DNA from 3 places in the Micromonospora sp. NPDC003241 genome. Region 3 is predicted to be linked to each of the others. Evidence: riboswitches for the same ligand, from Rfam matches in the RefSeq annotation. Region 3 holds a riboswitch; each other region holds the start of a gene.

Region 1 (2,174 bases), on a different contig from region 3:
GCTCCGCCAGACGGCGGAGCGGCCCTCGCAGGTCACCCGGACGGTGCTCAGAGCAGCGACACGTGCACGTGGTCCGTGTGGTTGGACGGGCCGCTGTAGGACCGCCACCTGTTCTCGGTCGGGAACCAGATCTGCCGGTTCCAGATCACGTAGTAGATGCCGAGCCGGTCGGCGTTGCGGACCAGGAAGGCCGCCAGGTTGTTGCCGTAGATCCGGGTGTCGTTGTTGTGCCAGGGGCTGAACCCGCTGTTCTGCAACGACCAGTCACACGCCCGGCCCTTGGGGTGCTCGAACCTGTCACCGGGCCGCCAGCAACCGACGAAGCGGTCGAAGCCGGCCCGCTTGACCTCCTTGTACATGTGCAGGGTGCGCGGCGTGATGCAACCCGACGTGGTCGGGTCCTTCTGGCTGCACGACTCCGGCTTCCAACTCCCGTCGGACGCGCGGTTCGGCGCCACCCGGGCGACCGGCGAGGTGGCGGCCACCAGGCCACCGGTCAGGCCCTCGCCACCGACCAGGCGCAGTGACTTCTCCGCCTCGGTCTTCTTGCGCGCCATGTCGTTGGTCAGCTTCTGCTGCTCACGGACCTCGGCGTCGGAGGCGAGCTTGGCCTGGTCGGCGCGCTCCCGGATCGTGTTGACCTCGCCCAACTTCTTGTCGTTGAACAGGTTCAACTCGTCCAGGGCGGACGCGCGGTCCATGAACGAGTCCGGCGCGTTGCTCTGCAACAACATCGCTATCGCACCGACCCGGCCGGTGCGGTACGACTGCGTCGCGATCTCGGCGACCTGCGGCCGGAGCGCGTCGAGGTCGGCCTGTGCGCGGCGCAGCTCGACGTCGAGCTTGAGCTGGCGCTTCTTGGACTTCTCCAGTTGGTTCTTGGCCTTGGAGAAGTCGCGGTTCGCCGACTCGATCAGGTCGTTGAGCATCGGTGGGTCGTCGTCGTGCTCGGCCGGCGCGGGTGGGTTCGGCGCGGCCATGGCCGGCAGGGGCCCGGCGAACACGGCGAACGCGGCGAACACGGCCACCACGGGTGTCATCCAGCGGCGTAGGGGTGCCGTCACTTCTTTCCCTTCCATCGACCGCCGACCGGGTTAGCTGACGGGTTCGGAACGGAAGTGGCCCCTACCGCTGACGCGGATTCACCCCACCTACCTGGGTCCCCGGCTCGCCTCGCGGCGATTGGGCGGTGGCACCGCAGGCGCCGCTGCGCGCCTTCGTCGGTGACCGGCTGTGAGGTTACCCGACGGTCCATGTCGGTCTCTACGCCCCGAACCCGGCTAGATGCGTCATTTCGTAATCGCGATGGGTGACCAACGACACGGGCACGAACCGTGTCGGCAGGGGCGGTCACGCTGCGGGGTGTCACCATGTGGTGTCCGTGCTCCTGTCCGGGTCGGGCCACCGCGATCCGGTGGCGGGGGGTGTGTCACGCGCACGCGCGGTGCTGAGCGCGTGCAGGGCCTCGGTCCGGTCCGTGCCGGGCCGGGGAGTCGGGGGAGTGGGGCCGTCGCCGTCCGGCCCGTCGTCGTGGCCGCCGGACCCGCCGGGCTCCGGCGTGTCCCGCCGTCCGGCGGTGACCACCAGCGCGGCCAGTGCGGTCGTCAGCGGTACGGCGGCGACCAGCCCCAGCGTGGCCACCACGCTGCGGACGATCTCCTGGGTGAGGAACTCGCTGGTCACGATCTGGCCGAGCGCGCGGGTGTCGGCAGTGAGCAGGAGCAGCAGCGGCAGCGACGCGCCCGCGTACGCCAGCACGATGGTGTTCACCACCGAGGCGATGTGGGCCCGGCCGACCCGGGTCGCCGAGCGGTACAGCTCCCGGCGGGTGAAGCTCGGGTTGGCGTGGCGCAGTTCGGTCACGGCGGCGGCCTGGGTCACCGTGACGTCGTCGAGCACGCCGAGCGAGCCGATGATGATGCCGGCGAGCAGCAGGCCGTGCAGGTCGACGTCGCCCCGGAACATGGACAGCGTGGTGGCGTCCTCGCTGCCGAAACCGGTCAGGTGGGTGGCCCGGGTGGCGGCCAGTCCGAGCAGGCCGGTGAGCACCAGACTGCCGAGCGTGCCGAGGACGGCTACCGAGGTCTGTGCCGAGATGCCGTGCGTCAGGTACAGCACCACGAACATGATCAGTGCCGCGCCGACGATGGCGACCACCAACGGCGGCTGGCCCG
Region 2 (2,174 bases), on a different contig from region 3:
ACGGCCTCGTCCGGCGCCGACGAGGCCACCGGTCCGGCCGCCGACCCCGCCGAGGCCGAGGCGGCCGACCTGCGCCGCTACGCCGGTGAGGTGGCCGTGGCCGCCGCCGGGGCCGCGCAGAACGCCGCCCGGCGGCAGGAGGCGTGGCGTACCGCTCAGACCGCTCTCGACCGGGCCTGGGCCGGATTCGACGAGGCGGAGAGCCGGGCCCGGCGGCTTGCCGGTGTCACCGCGCTGCCGGCTCCCCGCACCCCGCGCACCGCCAGCGAGTACGCCGCCCGGGAGCGCTGGCTGCACCACGCGGCGATGCAGGCGCACTGGCGCGGTGACCTGTCGGCGCGGCAGCTCACCGACGTGCTGGCGCGTCGGGCCGGCTGGGATCCCCGACTGCACCCGGCCGAACAGGAGGTCGTCCTGGCCCGGGTCGTCCGCGACAACCACCGGGCCGCGTACCGGGTCGCCGCCGAGCGGGAACGGGCCGCCTGGCGGGAGGCCGAGCTGGCCATCGACGCGGCCCGGGTGCTCTCCGCCGAGGCGTACGCCGCCGCGCAGCGCCTGCGCCCGAACCCGTTCCCGGCGCCCGCCGTCACCGCCGTCGCACGTCCGGCCGCAGCGGTCCTGCGGTGGCGACCGGCGCGCGTGGGGTGACCCGGCTCGGCGACCGGATAGTCCGGCCGGATTGGGTGAGCCCGGTCACATCCCTCGCCGGAACGGACGCCGAGGCGGGAACCGCCCGAGACGTGACGCGATGCCCGGAGACATTGTCTGCGGGTGGTCCCCCTGTCACCGCCTGTTGCGTCGATCGCCGTCGGTCCCGTTGCGCGACGTCGCTGACCGAACGCCCGAAAATCATCGACCTGGATCATGTTTACGCAGGTCAGAGCGGGTTGGCAGGGCAATGGCCGGCCAGTAGTGTCGGCCCGTCCGATGCGGTACCCGATCGCAGGAGGCGACGCCGCATCGACCCGCCTAATCGTGGTCTCACGAACCGGGGACCCACCGCACCACTGGGGTGAATCCGCGAGCCTCGGCTCACGGTAGGGCCGTCTTCCCGCCCGAACCCGTCAGCTAACCCGGTCGGCGGTGTCGGAAGGAGCCTTCCTCTCGTGCATCCCCTCGTCGTACCCCTTGAGTTCCCTCACCTCCACGGCACTGCGGTGCCCGCGCTCGCCGGGCCGTCGGCTACGAGCTGACTGCGGCCACCGCCCCCGCCCGGTCATCCGGGCGCAGCCCCTCGCACGGCCGTCCCCGTACTCGGGCGGTCCTCGACAGGTCCTGTCGAGTTGACCGCCGGAGCGGTTCGCCGTGCCTCCCTGAGCTCCCGTGGAGGACTCCGTGAAGCAGACCGTCACGCGCCAGCTACGCCGGCTGGCCACCGAACGCCCCTATCAGGTCGTCGCCGCCTCGGCCGCTGCGCTGGCGCTGGCCACCGGTGCCGGTGCCGTACTCGTCGGCACCGAGGACGCCCCGGCCACCGCGCACACCACGACCACCGTCGCCGAGTTGCGCGGCGACACCGCGGTCTCCCGCGCCGAGGCCCGGGTGGAGCCGACCCCGTCGACCCCGCCCAGCAGCGCGGCCCCGAGCAGCGCCGCGCCGTCGCCCTCGCCGAAGGCCACCTCGGCGGCCCCCTCGCCGGTGGCCACCAGTGCGAAGGCCGCCCCGAAGGCACCGGCGCGGAAGGTCCTGGACTACGACTTCCAGGCGCAAACCACCGGCTACTACTGCGGCCCGGCCGCGGTACGCAACGCGCTCAGCGCCGCCGGTGTCGACCGTGACCAGGACACCCTGGCCGCCCAGCTCGGCACCACGTACGCCGGCACCAACTCGGCCCAGGACACCACCCGGGTGCTCAACGCCACGGTCAAGGGCGGGCCGTACTCGACCACGATGTTGCCGGGCGGCTCGGCCAGCCCGGCGCAGATGGACCAGCTCCAGGCCGACGTGGTCGAGGCGATCACCGACGGGCGCGGTGTCGTGGTGAACGTGGCCGGCAGCGCCACCGACACCGACGGCGGCTGGCACTCCTTCCCCGGCGGCCACTACGTCGCCGTGGTGGGCTACGAGGACGACGGTCGACTGGTCAAGATCGCCGACTCGGCCGACGCCTCGTACTACTCGTACTGGATGACCACCATCGATCTCGCCCACTGGGCCGCCACCCGCGGCTACTC
Region 3 (2,174 bases):
CATCACCGGCCCCTCGCAGGAACTCGGCGCGGTGCTGCTCAACGCGAAGCCGGACCAGCTCGGTGAGCAGATGGCCTTCCTCGACCGGCTGGCCTGGGAGGAGCGCCGCCAGCTCGAGGGCGTGATGAAGATCCGGAAGAAGTACGACGACCAGAAGGCCACGCTCGACGCGCTGATCGTCGACCAGGAGGCCAAGCAGAAGCAGCTCGCGGCGAAGAAGAAGCAGATCGACGCCGAGATCAAGCGGCTGGAGCGGTCCCTGCCGGTGACCACGGTGAAGACCACCAACTGCCCGACCATCAACGGTGTGGTCAGCGACGCGGCACGGACGGCCATCCGGACCGCCTGCGCGCAGGTCGGCAAGCCGTACGTCTGGGGTGCCACCGGGCCGAACTCGTTCGACTGCTCCGGCCTCACCCAGTACGCGTACAAGGCGGCGGGTATCTATCTGACCCACTTCACCGGTGCCCAGTGGCGCGAGGGCAAGGCCATCTCCCGGGCCGACGCCCGCCCCGGTGACCTGGTGTTCTTCCGCAGCGACGTGAGTCACGTCGGGATCTATCTGGGCAACAACAAGATGGTGCACTCGGCTCGGGCCGGGGTGCCGGTCAACGTCTCGCCGATCACGACGATGCCGGTCGCCGGCTTCCGTCGACCCGGCTGACGCCTGAGCCCGTACGCAGGAACGACGAAAGGCCCTCGGTCAAGCGACCGGGGGCCTTCTGCGTTGTCGGATTAATGCACCGAGAGTGACGGTGTGGGTGTGTTGCGCATCGACGCCGATCGTCCCTACGCTGGTCAATCGTTGGCCCGCTGGCAGGACCGCCCACCCGGGGCGGTGACGGTCCGACACCGCCGAGTCGCTGTCCGAGCGAGCCGGGGACCCAGGTTTCCGGGGTGAGTCCGCGATGGTCGCGGTAGGGCGTTCCCTTCCCGCCCGAACCCGTCAGCTAACCCGGTAGGCGGTCTGGGAAGAAGGAGTACGCAGCCCGGTGGCACACCATGCCCCGCGGCCTCCGTCGTACCGGTCGGCGAAGCCCGGCCCGACGACGGATGCGCCGCGATCCCGCTGGTACCGCTGCATCACCGCACTCGCCGCACTCGCCGCGACCGCCGTTCTGCTGACCGGTGGCGCGACGGCGGCCCACGCCGACCCCACGGTCGACGACATCGAGCGCCAGATCGACGAGGACTGGAACCGGCTCGAAGCCGTCATCGAACGACACAACGCCACCCGGCAGGACCTGGCCGCCACCCGCCGGGAGGCGGACGCCCTGACCGCCCGCATCGCCCCGCTGCAACAGCAGGTGGACGAGGCGATGAAGCGGGTCGGCGCGCTGGCCGCGCGGGCGTACCGGGGCGAGCCGGTCCGCGCCGTGAACACGCTGCTGGGCAGCCGGTCGCCCGGCGAGGTCATCGCCCAGCTCGGCGTGCTCGACCGGTACGCCCGCTTCCAGCAGGAGGACGTACGCCAGGCGCGTGAACTGCGGGACGAACTCGCCGCCGCCCGAGCCGGACTGGACCGCACCATCGCCGAGCTGACCCGCACCGAGGCCGACCTGGCCGGGAAGCGGCGGCAGATCGACACCGAGATCGAGCGGTTGCAGCGGTTGCGGCTGCGGGCGTACGACGACGGGGGTGGTGGTCCGTTGCGGCCGGCGCCCTGTCCGGCCACCTATCCGGGTGGCCCGGCCGGTGAGGCGGTCACCTTCGCGTGCGCCCAGATCGGCAAGCCGTACTCGTGGGGGGCCGAGGGGCCGCACGCGTACGACTGCTCGGGTTTGATGCTGGCCGCGTGGGCGCGGGCCGGAGTGGCGCTGCCGCACAACGCGGCGCGGCAGCGGCAGGTCACGGCCTCGGTCGGTCGCGGCGACCTGCGCCCGGGTGACCTGGTCTTCTATTTCCGCGACCTGCACCACGTCGGGATGTACGTCGGTGGCGGCTGGGTGGTGCACGCCTCCCGCGCGGGCAAGCCGATCGCGATGAAGCGGATGGACACCAGTCCGATCCACAGTTTCGGTCGGCCCGGCTGAGTCGCCGGGCGGACGGCCACGGGCCCGCGTCTCGGCAGCGCGGGCCCGCCGGTCGTCAGCGGGTCGGCCAGGTACGCCAGTTCTGCCAGGCGCGGCTCGGCGTCGGGCCGCGCTGGCCCTGGTAGCGCGAGCCGTAGACGA

Evidence for each region. A riboswitch is a leader RNA that binds a small molecule or an ion and turns the genes downstream of it on or off. The one in region 3 is predicted to bind cyclic di-AMP.
Region 1: another riboswitch for cyclic di-AMP. It lies ahead of ACWDVW_RS09575 (coiled-coil domain-containing protein); the one in region 3 lies ahead of ACWDVW_RS02565 (NlpC/P60 family protein).
Region 2: another riboswitch for cyclic di-AMP. It lies ahead of ACWDVW_RS13610 (C39 family peptidase); the one in region 3 lies ahead of ACWDVW_RS02565 (NlpC/P60 family protein).

What each region holds. Positions count from the first base shown of each region.
Region 1 covers NZ_JBSFSO010000008.1:135,845-138,018, forward strand. The annotation lists gene ACWDVW_RS09575 (coiled-coil domain-containing protein) at 48-1,064, opposite strand; cyclic di-AMP (ydaO/yuaA leader) riboswitch at 1,068-1,199, opposite strand; gene ACWDVW_RS09580 (YibE/F family protein) at 1,366-2,174, opposite strand, start outside.
Region 2 covers NZ_JBSFSO010000013.1:60,017-62,190, forward strand. The annotation lists gene ACWDVW_RS13605 (hypothetical protein) at 1-648, shown strand, start outside; cyclic di-AMP (ydaO/yuaA leader) riboswitch at 957-1,098, shown strand; gene ACWDVW_RS13610 (C39 family peptidase) at 1,324-2,174, shown strand, end outside.
Region 3 covers NZ_JBSFSO010000002.1:179,087-181,260, forward strand. The annotation lists gene ACWDVW_RS02560 (NlpC/P60 family protein) at 1-664, shown strand, start outside; cyclic di-AMP (ydaO/yuaA leader) riboswitch at 844-980, shown strand; gene ACWDVW_RS02565 (NlpC/P60 family protein) at 993-2,033, shown strand; gene dcd (dCTP deaminase) at 2,089-2,174, opposite strand, start outside.